Regions from separate parts of the Gordonia sp. PDNC005 genome, predicted to be linked through region 1. Evidence: riboswitches for the same ligand, from Rfam matches in the RefSeq annotation. Region 1 holds a riboswitch; each other region holds the start of a gene.
What was found. Region 1 has a riboswitch for S-adenosylmethionine ahead of JVX90_RS19895 (2OG-Fe(II) oxygenase). Riboswitches for the same ligand answer to the same signal wherever they lie in the genome.
Positions count from the first base shown of each region.

Region 2: it holds a riboswitch for S-adenosylmethionine, as region 1 does, so the genes downstream of both, JVX90_RS04285 (bifunctional o-acetylhomoserine/o-acetylserine sulfhydrylase) here and JVX90_RS19895 (2OG-Fe(II) oxygenase) in region 1, are expected to answer to the same signal.
Region 3: it holds a riboswitch for S-adenosylmethionine, as region 1 does, so the genes downstream of both, JVX90_RS07695 (amino acid ABC transporter permease) here and JVX90_RS19895 (2OG-Fe(II) oxygenase) in region 1, are expected to answer to the same signal.

Region 1 is NZ_CP070351.1:4,138,446-4,142,999, reverse strand. It holds gene JVX90_RS19905 (MFS transporter) at 1-738, opposite strand, end outside; gene JVX90_RS19900 (tRNA-dependent cyclodipeptide synthase) at 696-1,382, opposite strand; gene JVX90_RS19895 (2OG-Fe(II) oxygenase) at 1,382-2,206, opposite strand; SAM riboswitch class I at 2,362-2,454, opposite strand; gene JVX90_RS19890 (hypothetical protein) at 2,572-2,853, opposite strand; gene JVX90_RS19885 (AAA family ATPase) at 2,799-4,554, opposite strand, start outside.
Region 2 is NZ_CP070351.1:894,924-899,477, forward strand. It holds gene JVX90_RS04270 (bifunctional methylenetetrahydrofolate dehydrogenase/methenyltetrahydrofolate cyclohydrolase) at 1-507, shown strand, start outside; gene JVX90_RS04275 (DUF3017 domain-containing protein) at 507-827, shown strand; gene JVX90_RS04280 (homoserine O-acetyltransferase) at 891-2,045, opposite strand; gene JVX90_RS04285 (bifunctional o-acetylhomoserine/o-acetylserine sulfhydrylase) at 2,071-3,372, opposite strand; SAM riboswitch class IV at 3,437-3,557, opposite strand; gene JVX90_RS04290 (PE-PPE domain-containing protein) at 3,962-4,554, shown strand, end outside.
Region 3 is NZ_CP070351.1:1,613,197-1,617,750, reverse strand. It holds gene ppc (phosphoenolpyruvate carboxylase) at 1-1,762, opposite strand, end outside; SAM riboswitch class IV at 1,909-2,025, shown strand; gene JVX90_RS07695 (amino acid ABC transporter permease) at 2,043-3,026, shown strand; gene JVX90_RS07690 (amino acid ABC transporter ATP-binding protein) at 3,023-3,784, shown strand; gene JVX90_RS07685 (transporter substrate-binding domain-containing protein) at 3,830-4,554, shown strand, end outside.

The DNA of each region.
Region 1 (4,554 bases):
CACCGGGGCACTCAGCCACCCGGAACTCGCAGGCAGCGAGACGAATGCGACGGCGGCGGCCACCGCGACGGCGAGCGCGACCTGACCCGGCACGTCCGTCCCGCGGTCCGACTCCGGAGCGGGCGACGGGACCGCCGCGAGGATGAGACCGACGGCCACCAGACCGAACGGGACGTTGATCCAGAAGACCGACGCCCACCCGAACGCGGGGACCAGAAGTCCGCCGAGGACCGGACCGATCGCCAGACCGACACCGTTGACCGCGTACAGCCAACCGACAGCGCGTCCACGCTCTCCCTCCGGGAACAACTGTTCCACCAGCGTGGACGTACCCGTGTAGAGCACGGCGCACGACGCACCCTGCACGAACCGCGCGACGATCAACCACCCGATCCCTGGGGCGAGAGCGGCACCGACCGACGCGACGACGAACACACCGAGACCGGCCAGCAACACCGTCCGCCGCCCCCACTGGTCTCCTACCCGTCCCGCGGTCACCATGAACATCGCGAGTGCCGTCAGGAACCCGCTGAGCACGAGTTGGGATACCGAGATCGACGTCCCGAGCTCCCGCGTGATGGCGGGCAGGGCCGTCGACACGATCGTCAGGTCGATGCAGCCGAGGAACGACGCCGTCGCCAGTCCGACGAACCCCGCGGCCCGGCGGCCCGCAGTCACCTCCGCCTCGATGATGCTCATCGCGCCGACTTCCGCTTCTTGAAACGAAGCGGCAGCCATGCGGCCCCCTCACCGACGAACAGGTCACGGGTCGCCTGCATCGCAGTCGATATCTGCTGCGGATACACCACGTAGTCGTATCCCTGCTCCGCCCAGAGCGGTTGAATGATAGGCACCTCCTCGAGGAGGTAGGTGCGGCAGCCGTTGCGGATTCGCTCCTCGTCGGGAATGTCGTCCCCGCGACGCGAGACGAATCGGTCGATCGTCGAATCGATCGCCGCCGCGTAGGCCGAGTTCGTCTCGTACGCTGTCCGCACCTCGTCGAGCGCATGCGGGTACGCGGGGTCGCTGAGTGCGGTGTCCCAACGCAGGACGTCGACGTCCGCGGTGAGCAGATCCAGAAGGGGGCGGTTCCGAGCGATCCACTGATCACCGCGGCGACGCGAAAGCCGGTAGGCCTCACCCGGCGGGACATCGAGGTTATGGCGCTGGAGCGTGTCCGCGACGGCGACCGTCACCCGCGAGAACCCGCTCCTGTTCAGGAGGTCGACGGTCGCGCCGAACTTCTCCCCTTCGTGGTAGTCGGCGCCGACGCTGACCAGCAGAATCGTCGATCGGCCCTCGTATTCGTATTGCACGCCCTTGAGGTCGAACGCCGCCTTGTGCGACGTCGAGCCGACCGGCGCGGTGATGGCGAGTGTCATCAGCTCCACACCGCCAACGGCTGGTCCTGGCCTCGGACACCGACGAACAGCCCGACTGTCACCCTCGGTCGGTCGTGAGACGGCGCAACCGCGTGCACGCGTCGCGGATCGATGAAGATCGCCTCCCCGACTCCCGGTCGGACGACGAGCGCCGGCTCACCGACTGCGGCTCGGTCCACGCCCCACACCCGCTCACCCGAGAGCTCCCGGTAGTCGTTCTCGGTCGGGTAGGCGTCCCAGATCTCCAACTCGCCACCGTTGTCCGGAACATCCAGGTAGACGTTCACCGACAACTGCCGTCGGATGCCGAGGTCGTCGTCCGGCAAGTTCCGCGCGATGTTGTCGGTGTGCGGTTCCAGATCGACTCCGGCCTGCTGGTAACGCGCCACTCCTGCGAAGAACTTCTGACTCTCCGACGTGAGCAGTGTGGTCCCTGTCGGCCACGCCTCGTCGAGCAGGATCCGCACCGCGTCGGACGGGTACTGGAACGGTGCCGCGATCTCTCGCAGACGGTTCCGGTGTGTCGCAGCGTCGGCGAAGTATCGGCTCTGATCGGTCGGCGCGACCTCGGAGAACGCATGCCCGATGCGGCGGAACTGCGGGTCCGTGGCGAGAGGACCGTGATCGTCGCGTCCGACGAAGCGTTCGCGAAGCCCGGCGAGCGCCTCTCCAGTCACGAGTCCACGCACGCGCACGGCGTAGACGTCACCTTTCAGCAGGCGCAGCAGGTGATCTGCTGAGAAGTCGGCGACGGTCGTCGTCGCCACCCGGTTGTGTTCCTGCTCGGCGCCACTGGTGTGCGGCGCGTTCAGTGTGGTCGTCATCTGTGCCCCTCCCCTGTCCGGCGGCAACCGGACTCGATTCGTGTGTCGTCGTCCGCAGTGTGGTGCGGACGGCACATGCATCGATCACGAGCGGCTGCACCTGGACAGGTGACGGCCAAGCGGACTCGAGTCCCGGGCTGCGGGGACGTCGAGATCGTTCATCGTCTCTGGCATTAGCACCTAGTGGGCGATCCCCACCGGTTGCTGCGGCGTCAAAGAGCCAGTCTCTCAGCCGCTCGTGATGAATTCTGTGCTGGTGAGAACGTAAGCGGCACAATCACTTGCGGCAATCGCACCAACGCGTGCACCGACTCGGATCCGCAGGTGAGGCCCAATTAATCAGTGCGGGCCGAACGGCGCGCGGATCAGCAGACGTCGTCGCCCTCGGCGACACGATGTCGGTCGGCCTCCTGCTCGTTCAGGGGTGCGGTGACGGCGCAGATCCATTCGCGTCCGCCGGCGGGATCGAGTGACTGGGCGTACAGCAGACCCGTGGTCTCCCCGGCGGTGAGGAAGAACCCGGACGCTTCCGCGGTGACAGCCGGGAACCTCCACCGCGCGGTCGGCGCCCGAGAGCCGCCGAACACCGGGGTCACCACCCTGCGGTCGGAGAGGTCGCCGTCGTCATCGATCCGGTAGGCCACCACGCTGCGGGCACTCGTCCGATCAGAAGGGTGTCCCGCCCCATGACCGACAGCTGGTCTGGATCGTCGACGTCGATACGCGACATGAGCGAGCCGTCGTCGAGGCTCCATTGCGTCAAGGTGTCTGCGGCGACACGGATCGACCCGCTTCTCGGATCGAACACGACGTCGCTCGCCGCGGTGCCTACCGCGATGGAGCGCACTCGCTTGCGGGTCGCTACGTCGTACACGTAAACGTGTCGGTCGTCGGACGTGATCGCGACACGACTGCCCGAGGCGTCGACGGCGATGGCCGTGATCAGGTCGGTCGGACCACCGACGGGATCGCCGATCATCGTCGGCGCGGCGGCGTCGGCCACATCCCACAGTGCGATCTCCGTGTCGGACGATCCCCCGACCAACACATGTCGACCCGCGACGAAGTCGATGACGGACGTGTACCGCGTGTCCGTCCGTATCCGCGAGGCGAACCGGGGCCGATCCGGATCCGCGATGTCCCACAGCTCGATCGATCCGCCGTTGTTGTTGGCCGTGGCGACCAGCTTCCCGTCGTCGCTCATCGCGACACTCGGCCGGTCGTTCACGCGGCGTTCCGTGCCGACGGAGCCCCGCGTGCGCCACATCGTGTCGTGTCGTGTCCAGACGTTGAGGCGCGTGTCGCTTCCCACTGTCGCGACCACGTCGCCGTCGCGGCTCTGCGCGATACCGGAGATGACCGCCGCCCGATCGGGGGTGGCCTGAGTCGGGAGACGCCAGACGTCGATTCCGCCGTCCGATCGACCGACCGAGAGCTCACCGCCGCGCGGGCTGAAACCCACACTGAAGGTGCGCATCGAACCGCGTGCGGCAGACCGTTGCAGATCCCACACGATGGGCGGCGAGGCCGTGGACGCGACGTTCCACACGTGGACCACCCCGTCGACTCCGGCGAGGGCGATGAGGGGCGACCTCGGATCGGCGGCCATCGACCACGAGCCCGCGGTCACGCCCGCCAGCCCCGAGTTCTCCATTCGAGGAGCTGCGGCATCGGCGACGTTCCACAACGTCATCGTCGGACTGTCCCCGGACACCGCAAGCACGTCGCTCCCCGGCAGGAAGGCCAACGAGTGCGTGATGCTCGGGAATCCGCGGATCGGTTCACCCGCCGAGACGACGTCGTCGCCGGTCACCCGCCACAGGTGCACAGTCTGGTCGTCGCCGCCGGACGCGAGCAGTCGGCTCGAGGAGTCGAACGCGACCGCCCGGACCGGACCACTGTGACTACGGAGTTCGATGGGCGCGGACGGCGCCGACATCGCGTCGGCGATGGGGTAGACCGCCAGCGTCCCGTCGTCGGAGGTGGTCGCCAACCATCTGCCGTCAGGACTGAATCGAGTGAGATACGACGTTCCGCTTCCCGCCCGCAGTTCGGCGACCTTGCGTGGTGCGGCCGGATCGGAGATGTTCCACAGCCGGGCCGCGCCGTCTCCACTGGACGCGGCGAGCAGCGGCAGTGTCGGTGAGAAGGTCACCGAGGTGGCGAAGTTGTCGAATCCGCCGAGCACCGCGATCTGGACGAAGGGCGACGTGCCTTCGGAGGTCCGTCGCCATATCCGCACGGTGCGGTCGTTGCTCGACGACGCGAGCAGCGAGCCGTCCGGTGAATACGCGACGTCGTAGACGGGCGCGCTGTGACCGGCGAGGGTGACCGCGAGCGGTGTCGAC
Region 2 (4,554 bases), 1.0 Mb from region 1:
GACGGTCTCCACCCGATCAACCTCGGTCGCCTCGTCCTCGGCAAGGAGTCGACTCTCCCGTGCACTCCGCGCGGGGTCATCCATCTTCTGCGTCGCTACGACATTCCGCTTGACGGCGCACACGTGACCGTCGTCGGCCGCGGCGTGACGATCGGTCGGCCGATCGGCCTGCTGCTGACCCGTCGCAGTGAGAATGCGACCGTCACGCTGTGCCACACCGGCACGAAGGACCTCGCCGCCGAGACGCGGCGCGCCGACATCATCGTCGCGGCCGCAGGTGTCGCACACCTCATCACGGCCGACATGGTCAAGCCCGGCGCAGCCGTCGTCGACGTGGGCGTGAGCCGCACCGACGTCGGCCTGCAAGGCGACGTCGCTCCCGACGTCTGGGACGTCGCGGGCGCAGTGTCGCCGAACCCGGGTGGAGTCGGACCGCTGACTCGTGCCTTCCTGCTCGCCAACGTCGTCGAGCGCGCCGAGCAGCAGCTGGCGGCCTCGGAAGCCTGATGTCCGACCGCGATCAACGCGTCGACGCGATCCGCAAGGCACGACGCATCCACCAGGTGATCGCGAACATCCCGTTCTACGTGGTGCTCGCGATCGTCGTGGTGGCCGCGATTCTCGTGCTGATGGACCGTTGGCGCCGCGGCGCGTTCGTCTTCGGATCGGCGCTGCTCGTCGGCGCGACATTCCGCGCGATCCTGCCGACCGTCCGGATCGGACTGCTGCAGGTCCGCAGTCGCCCGTTCGACGTCGCTGCCATGGCAGCCCTCGGCGCCGCCGTACTGTGGCTTGCCACCTCGATCGACTCGCTCGGAACCGCCTGACCCCGTCTGGTCTCTGAACTGGGCTCGGCACGTTTCGACACGGCTCGTTACGAGGGAGGGGAGTCAGCGGCGCTGGGAGCGGGCGACAGAGATGGTGTCGCGCAGCAGGTCACCGATCGGTTCCTTCTCGGTGAGGAAACCGTCGTGGCCTGCGTTGGAATGAACCACGCGGAGCCCGCCGACACAATTGCCGAGCTCGGCCGCCAGTTCTTCCTGCTGGTACAGCGGGTACAGGCGATCGGAGTCGATGCCACCGACGACGGTGGGCACCGTGCAGGCATTGAGTGCAGCCTTGACGCCGCCGCGGCCGCGTCCCACGTCGTGGTTGTTCAGGACCTCGGACAACGCGACGTAACTGCCCGGATCGAAGCGTGACTTCAACTTCTCCGACTGATACTCGAGGTAGCTGGCGATCGCGTAGCGGCCGCCGGTCAGCGGATTCTCATCGCCCTGTGGGAGGTTCTCGAATCGTTCGTCGAGCTCGCGGTCGCTGCGGTAAGACAGGTGCGCGACCCTGCGGGCGACGCCCATGCCGGTCGTCGGAGCGCGGTCGGTGCCGTAATAGTCGCCGCCCTGCCAGTCCGCGTCGCCCTTGATGGCTGCGATCTGAGTTGTCTGGGTTCCGATCTGATCGGCTGACGCGCGGGCCCCGACGGCGAGAATGAGTGCTGCGTCGATCTTGTCGGAGTGCGTGACAGTCCACTCGAGAGCGCGCGCACCGCCCATGGACCCACCTGCTACAACAGCGAAGCGCGTGATCCCGACAGCGCTGAACGCGATGCTCTCGGCGCGGACCAGGTCGCGGACTGTCAGTCGCGGGAAGCGGGAGCCCCACGCCCGACCGTCGGGTGCGATGGAACCCGGACCGGTGGAGCCGTAGCAGCCACCGATCGCGTTCGGTGCGACGACGCACCATTCGTCGGTGTCGACGGCACCGCCGGGCCCGATCAGTCCGTCCCACCAGCCGGTCATCGAGAACCGAGCGTCGGCGGGGCCGGTGACATGCGAGTTGCCAGTGAGGGCGTGCAGAGCCAGGACGATGTTGTCGCCGGCTGCGTTGGGTGTACCCCACTTCTGGAATGTGACAGTGACATCGGCGAGCCCGGCCCCCGAATCGAGGGTCAGGTCGCCGATGCGCACGGCGACATCCGATCCGTCCGGGCGGGAAGCCCAGTCGGAGTCGAAAGCCGTGGCGGCCGGGTCGACGATCACCGACACCGGGCGCCCTCCACATTCACCGAAATCACTTGGCGGCCTTGAACCCTTCAGTCAGGTCGGCGAGGATGTCGTCGATTCCCTCGATTCCGACGGCGAGACGGACCAGGCCCGGCGTGACACCCGCGGCGAGCTGTTCTTCGGGAGACAGCTGGCTGTGCGTGGTCGACGCGGGGTGGATGACGAGCGAGCGGACGTCGCCGATGTTGGCGACATGGCTGTGCAGGGTCAACGCGTTCACGAACGCCTTGCCCGCATCCACGCCACCGGCGATCTCAAAGCCGATCACGGCGCCCGCACCCTTGGGGAGCAGCTTCTGCGCGCGCTCGTAGTACGGCGACGACGGCAGGCCCGCGTACGAGACGGAGGTGACCTGTTCGTGCTCCTCGAGGAACTCGGCGACCTTCTGTGCGTTGGACACGTGGCGCTCGACGCGGAGACTCAGGGTCTCGATGCCCTGCGCCAACAGGAAGGCGTTGAACGGTGCGATGGCCGAACCGGTGTCGCGCAGCAGCTGGATGCGTGCCTTGAGGGCGTAGGCGGGGGCGCCGAGGTCGGCGATGACAACGCCGCCGTAGCTGTGGTCGGGTGTGGTGAAGCCGGGGAACAGGTCCACGCCGTCACGCTGTACGCGCCAGTCGAACTTGCCGCCGTCGATGATGACGCCGCCGATGGCGCTGCCGTGGCCGCCGATGTACTTGGTGGCCGAGTGGACGACGATGTCGGCGCCGTGCTCGATCGGGTTCAGCAGGTACGGGGTCGCGACAGTGTTGTCGACGATCAGCGGCAGACCGTTGTCGTGCGCGACGCCTGCGACACCAGCGATGTCGAGGACCTGGTTGTGCGGATTCGAGATGGTCTCGGCAAACACGGCGCGCGTGTTCGGCTTGATGGCAGCCTTCCAGGACTCCAGGTCGTCGGGGTCCTCGACGAACGAGACCTCGATGCCGAACTTGGGCAGCGTGTAGTGGAACAGGTTGTACGTGCCGCCGTAGATGCGGGGGCTCGAGACGACGTGGCCGCCGTTCTCGACGATGTTCTGGATCGCGTAGGTCGTCGCCGCCTGGCCCGACGAGACGAGGAGCGCGGCGACGCCGCCACCGAGGGCCGCGAGGCGCTGCTCCACGGCGTCCTGCGTCGGGTTCATGATGCGGGTGTAGATGTTGCCGGGCTCGGCCAACGCGAAGAGATTCGCGGCGTGGTCGGTGTTGTTGAAGACGTACGACGTCGTCTGGTAAATCGGCAGCGCACGGGCGTTGGTGGTCGAGTCGACCACCTGACCGGCGTGGATCTGGTTGGTCTCGAAGCTCCAGCTTGTGGCGTCAGACATGGGACGTCATTCACTTTCTCGTGGTCGGCCGGGCCGTGGCCCGCTCTTGTGGGTCCGACCGTCGGACCCGCGCTTGCCGCGGGCGAACACGAAGTCCGCCGCGACCAGGTCATCACCCGGAGCACCCCACCGCGGAGGAGGGTTGCCGATCAGCCAGCCGGGGCTTGTCGCTGATGCTCATGACCTGTTGCACAGGATATATCACCGACCAGCAGGGGCGGGTACGGCCGCAACCCGTCGGAGCAAAAGTCTTCCGCTCGGCGACGGCCCTGTGTTATCGGGCATTTGCGCGCCGTTCGACAGCACTCCGACTCAGGTGCGGCGCGGTGGTCGAGGCCACCGGCGAGTGCATTTCCGTGCCAACCGGACACGTTGGTGATGCACCTCATAGATACGCGCGCGGCCGCATCGCTTCCTTGACGAACTCGGCATTCACCAAGGTAAGGCAACCCTTTCTTTCGTCGCGCTGGAAAACGCGATGCAACAAACTCGTGACGGGCGGATGTCGCCAGGTGTCGGTCTCGGCAACTCTGTGCCAGGAGTGCCTTCTCACTGAGCAGAATCCTCAGAGCTACCTGAGAATCTCCTGGTGACCAAGACGCGCTCCCTCCCTCTCCTCATCTTGTCGTTCACCGCAGCTGTCGCCTTCGCGCCGCTCGGAACCGGAACGGCGTCCGCTGACACCTGTGGCAATGGAGCCGCCATCGTCGTCGCCGGAACGAACGCGCCGCGCAACGGGCACGGCGTCCCGACCGGCGGCGTCACCGGTGTCGGTGCCAGATACCTCAACAGCGGCTACAAGGTGCAGTACGTCGACTACCCGACGTCCCTGTGGCCGCTCGGCCCTATCAGCTACGACGACGACGTCGCACTCGGCAAGGCAGCCACGCAGTCGGCGATCAGCGAGTATCAGCAGCGCTGCCCGGGCAAGCCGGTCGTCGTGTCGGGCTACTCGCAGGGCGCCCGCGTTGCAGGCGACGTCCTGTCCGACGTGGCGAACGGCCGTCAGAAGGGGAATCAGATCTCACGCGCCGGACTGTCCGGCGAGCTGTACTCCGATCCCCGCCGGGTCGGCCGCCCGAACAGCACCGGCGTCGAGAACGCACTCATCGGCTTCATCCCGGGGTTGACGATGTCGGGGCCGCGCGACGGCGGATTCGGCGACATCCCGGTCAAGCAGGT
Region 3 (4,554 bases), 1.7 Mb from region 1:
GGTAGAACGGCACGCCCAACGCGGATGTGAGGATGCCCGCGCCGGCCTGGAGGTCCTCGATGGTCTCGAACAGTGGAACCACTCGCACGCTGCACGCCGGTGATCCGTCGCCCGCATCGTACAGACCGGCCTCCTTGAGGAGGATCATCGCCTCCAACATGTCCGAGACGGACTGGCACATGCTGATGATGTACACCGGCACTGCCTTCGGTCCGAAGCGCTCGACCGCGGCCGCGGCCGCGTGCACAACGCCCAGCTCCTTCACTGCGAGGTCGCTGAGTCGCGCGTCCAGACTGGTCAGAGGCCTGCGGGAGGTGAGTTCAGCGGTCAGCACCGCGACTCTGTCGTGCTCGTCGAGAGACGCGTAGTCGTCGCACACCCCGGCCCACGCGAGCAGTTCGCCGACCACTTCTTCGTGTGTCTCGGAGTTCTGCCGCATGTCCAGCCCCGACAGGTGGAACCCGAAGGTGCGGACCGCCTCGCGGAGAGCCGCGAGACGGTCGTCGGCGATGGCGTCGTCAACGACCGCCCGCAGGGCGGCGTCGATCACGTCGAGGTCGGCCAGGAACTCCGCCGCGTCGGCGTACGGCTCCGCTTCTGCCGCGAGAGGTCGGTCGGCAGGCGCCACGACGTCGTCGCCGAGAGTGACGACCGCCCGCGCCAGCAGCCGTGACCTGACCGCGGTCACGGCCGACCGGAACGGCTCGTCGTCCACGCCGTCCGGGGTCTCGGGCGCGTACCCCGCTCCGAGGTCCGTCAGTTCGTCGGTCACTCCACTGATCAGGCGCACCGACATGCTGAGCTCTTGATGCAGGGCGGTCAGCTCGTCCAGGTGGTGCCGCATGGCGGTGGCCGCGGCCGCCGATGTCGCCTCGGTCACGATGTCGCCGGTGACGAATGGGTTGCCGTCGCGGTCTCCACCGATCCACGAGCCCATCGTGATGATCGACGTGTCGAGTCGTGCGCTGGGGAACGTCGCCTGCAGCGATCTCCTGACGTCGTTGTTCAACGACGGGATCACGTCGAAGAAGGAGGCGCCGTAGTAGCGGAGGCCGGTGGTGATCTCATCACTGATCGTCAGGCGTCGCATCCTGATGAGCGCCGTCTGCCACAGCATCAGGATGTGGCGGGAGATCTCCCGAGTGATCGTCGACTCCTCGTCGGCGGTCAATTCGGTCCGCCCGCGGACTCGCATGAGTTCGTTGATGCGGTTCTGCGCGTCGAACACACTCTTGCGGCGAGTCTCGGTCGGATGAGCGGTGATCACGGGGACCACGTTGGCGTCGGCGATCAACCGATGCACACGCTCGTCCTCCAGACCGGCAGCGGCAAGTCGGGCGAACGTCGCTCCGAGCGACGATGCCTGCGGCGGGTCCCCGGCGATCAGATGAATCCGTCGCCGTCGCTCGCGGTGAAGGTCTTCGGCGAGGTTGGCCAACAGTGCGAAGTTGGTGAACGCCCGGACCACCGGCATCAGTTCCGACACGTCTCTGCCGGTGTACCGCTCCGCGAGTTCATCGCGGGACACGTCCTGGTAGCGGATGCCGAACGCATCCCTCCGCGAGTCCTCGACCAGGTCGAACACGTCGTCTCCGGCCTGGGATCTGATCACCTCGCCGAGCAGTCCGCCGAGGAAGCGGATGTCGTCACGGAGTGGTTCGGTGGCCGATCGGCCAGTGTCGTCGACGCGAATCCGGTCGACCATCGGCGTTGCGATCGCCCGCGCGATCGCTTCGGAATCGTGATGCGGCTCGGGTGTCATGTCCTCAAGTTACGCGCGTTCCCGCTCGCCGGCACGGAATGGAGACCACGGCGAATGTACCTCTGCGACTGAGGATCCGGCAGCTATTCGACTCAGCGTGCGCCTTAGTCTCCGTCTTCGTCCGCTCTCGGCTTACGGTCGTATCCGGTTACGAGCGTCAGCGACAAGCCCTGGCTTGCTGGCCGGCAACCCTCCACTCTGCGGCGGGGTGCTCCAGGTGAGAACCCGACCGTGCGCTCCCTGCGCTTCGGTAAGCGCAAAACCCAGTAAGGACTCCCCCGTGACTGCTGTCATATCCCCGTCGTCTCCCGGATCGGTCGGCCCCGTGAGCCGTCCGGGCGACGATGATCTCCTCGCCGCGCCGGTAGTCGGCGCACGCCATCCGTGGCAGTGGGTCGGCACCGGCGTTGTGCTCGTGCTGACCGCGATGTTCGTGCACACGCTCGTCACCAACGACCGATTCCAGTGGGACGTCGTCGGTGACTACTTCGCGAGTTCGTCTGTCCTCAACGGCCTCTGGCTGACCCTGTGGCTGACGGCCGCGACCATGGTCGTGGGCTTCGTGCTCGGCGTCCTGCTGGCAGCGATGCGGCTCTCATCGAGTCCGGTCCTGTCGTCGATCAGTTTCGGATACGTCTGGCTGATCAGGTCTGTCCCGCCCCTCGTCCAGCTGTTGTTCTGGTTCCAATTGGCGTCGCTGTTCCCCCAACTCTCGATCGGCGTCCCGTTCGGTCCGAGCTTCGTCACATTCGACACGGCCACGCTCATCACCGGGGTGGTCGCGGCGTTCATCGCTCTGACACTCGACGTCGCTGCGTTCTCCGCCGAGATCGTTCGCGGCGGACTGCTGTCGGTAGAGGAGGGCCAGACCGAAGCTGCGCAGTCGATCGGCCTGAACCGGGGTCGGATCTTCTGGCGGATCGTGCTGCCGCAAGCCATGCCCGCCATCGTCCCGTCGACCGGAAACCTGTTGATCGGACTGCTGAAAGCCACATCCATCGTGAGCGTGATCGCAGTCGAGGATCTCTTGTACTCGACCCAGCTCATCTACCAGCAGAATTACCTCGTCATCCCGCTGCTCCTGGTAGCGACGGTCTGGTACATCATCCTCACGACCATCTTGTCGATCGGCCAGTACTTCGTCGAACGCCACTACAACCGCGGCCGTCGTCGACAGCAGCCGTCGTCGTTCGCTCAAACGTTCCGCGACAACCTGCCACTGTTCGGCACTCTTCAGAGCCGCACCGTTGGAGGCAGGGCATGAGCCGCCCGCTGGTCCGCGTGCGTGGACTCACCAAATCGTTCGGAGCACACCCGGCGTTGCGGGGCATCGACCTCGACGTCAACGAAGGCGAAGTCACGGTGCTCCTCGGTCCGTCGGGATCGGGCAAGTCGACACTGCTCCGCACCGTGAATCACATCGAGAAACCCGACGCGGGATTCGTCGAGGTCGACGGCGACATCATCGGATATCGGCACGTCGGTGGACGCCTCCGCGAACGTCCGTCTCGCGAGATCGCAGCACAGCGGGCGCGAATCGGAATGGTCTTCCAACAGTTCAACCTGTTCGGACACCGAACCGTGGCCCAGAACATCATCGAAGGTCCCGTCGCCGCAGGCCAGTCGCGACGCGATGCGCTGCGTCATGCTTCGGAACTGCTCGAGAGGGTCGGGCTCGCCGGGCGCGAAGACTCGTACCCGCGCCAGCTGTCGGGCGGTCAGCAACAGCGCGTCGCGATCGCCCGGGCCCTGGCACAACGGCCGAGCCTGATGCTGTTCGACGAGCCGACCAGTGCACTCGACCCCGAGCTCGTGGGAGAGGTGTTGTCGGTGATCCGCGACCTCGCCGCCGATGGCATGACGATGCTGATCGTCACTCACGAACTGGGCTTCGCCCGAGAGGTCGCCGACACCGTCGTGTTCCTCGAGGACGGGACGATCGTCGAGTCCGGGCCGCCCGACGACGTGCTCCTCTCACCAGCCAACGAACGGACCCGGTCCTTCGTGTCGGCCGTTCTCTGAACCCCACCCGTCTCCCCTACTCCCCCCTCCTCGAAAGGCTCCACCATGCCCACATCACGTTCCCGCCGCCGCTCGGTCCGCTTCGCTGCGGCTACGACGGCCCTTCTCGCGGCCGCATCCATCACCCTGACCGCCTGCGGCTCGTCCGACGACCCGAGCACCGATGCTGGCGGCACCGCACCCGCCGTGCCCACGCAAGACGTCGTGTCCGGCATCACGAAGGTCGACACCATCGCGGCGAAGCTGCCCGCCGACGTTCGCGCATCCGGCAAGCTCACCATCGGGACCATCAAGACTCCCGGACTCGCATCCCTGCCCATCGGCGGTGAGGTCGACGGCCGGCCCGTCGGTCTCCACCGCGACCTCACCGACGCCGTCGCAAAGGTGCTCGGCCTCACCGCCGACTACCAGTACGGAACGTTCCCGTCGATCCTGCCCGGCATTCAGAACGGCCGCTACCAGGTCGGCCAGGCCAACTTCAGTGTGACGAAGGACCGGGAGAAGGTCGTCGACTTCGCGACCTTCGTCACCGACGGACAAGGGTTCCTCGGCACCGAGAAGGTGACACAGGACAAGTTCACTCAGATCAGCGACGCCTGCGGGTACCGGATCGGCACCGCGCCGGGATCGTCGTTCCAGACTCTGCTCGAACAGAACGCCGACGCGTGCAAGAAGATCGGCAAGCCCGACTGGACCGTCCAATACTTCACCGACTCCGCACCGATCACCCTCGGGCTGCAGAACGGCAAGCTCGACCTCTACTTCGGGCC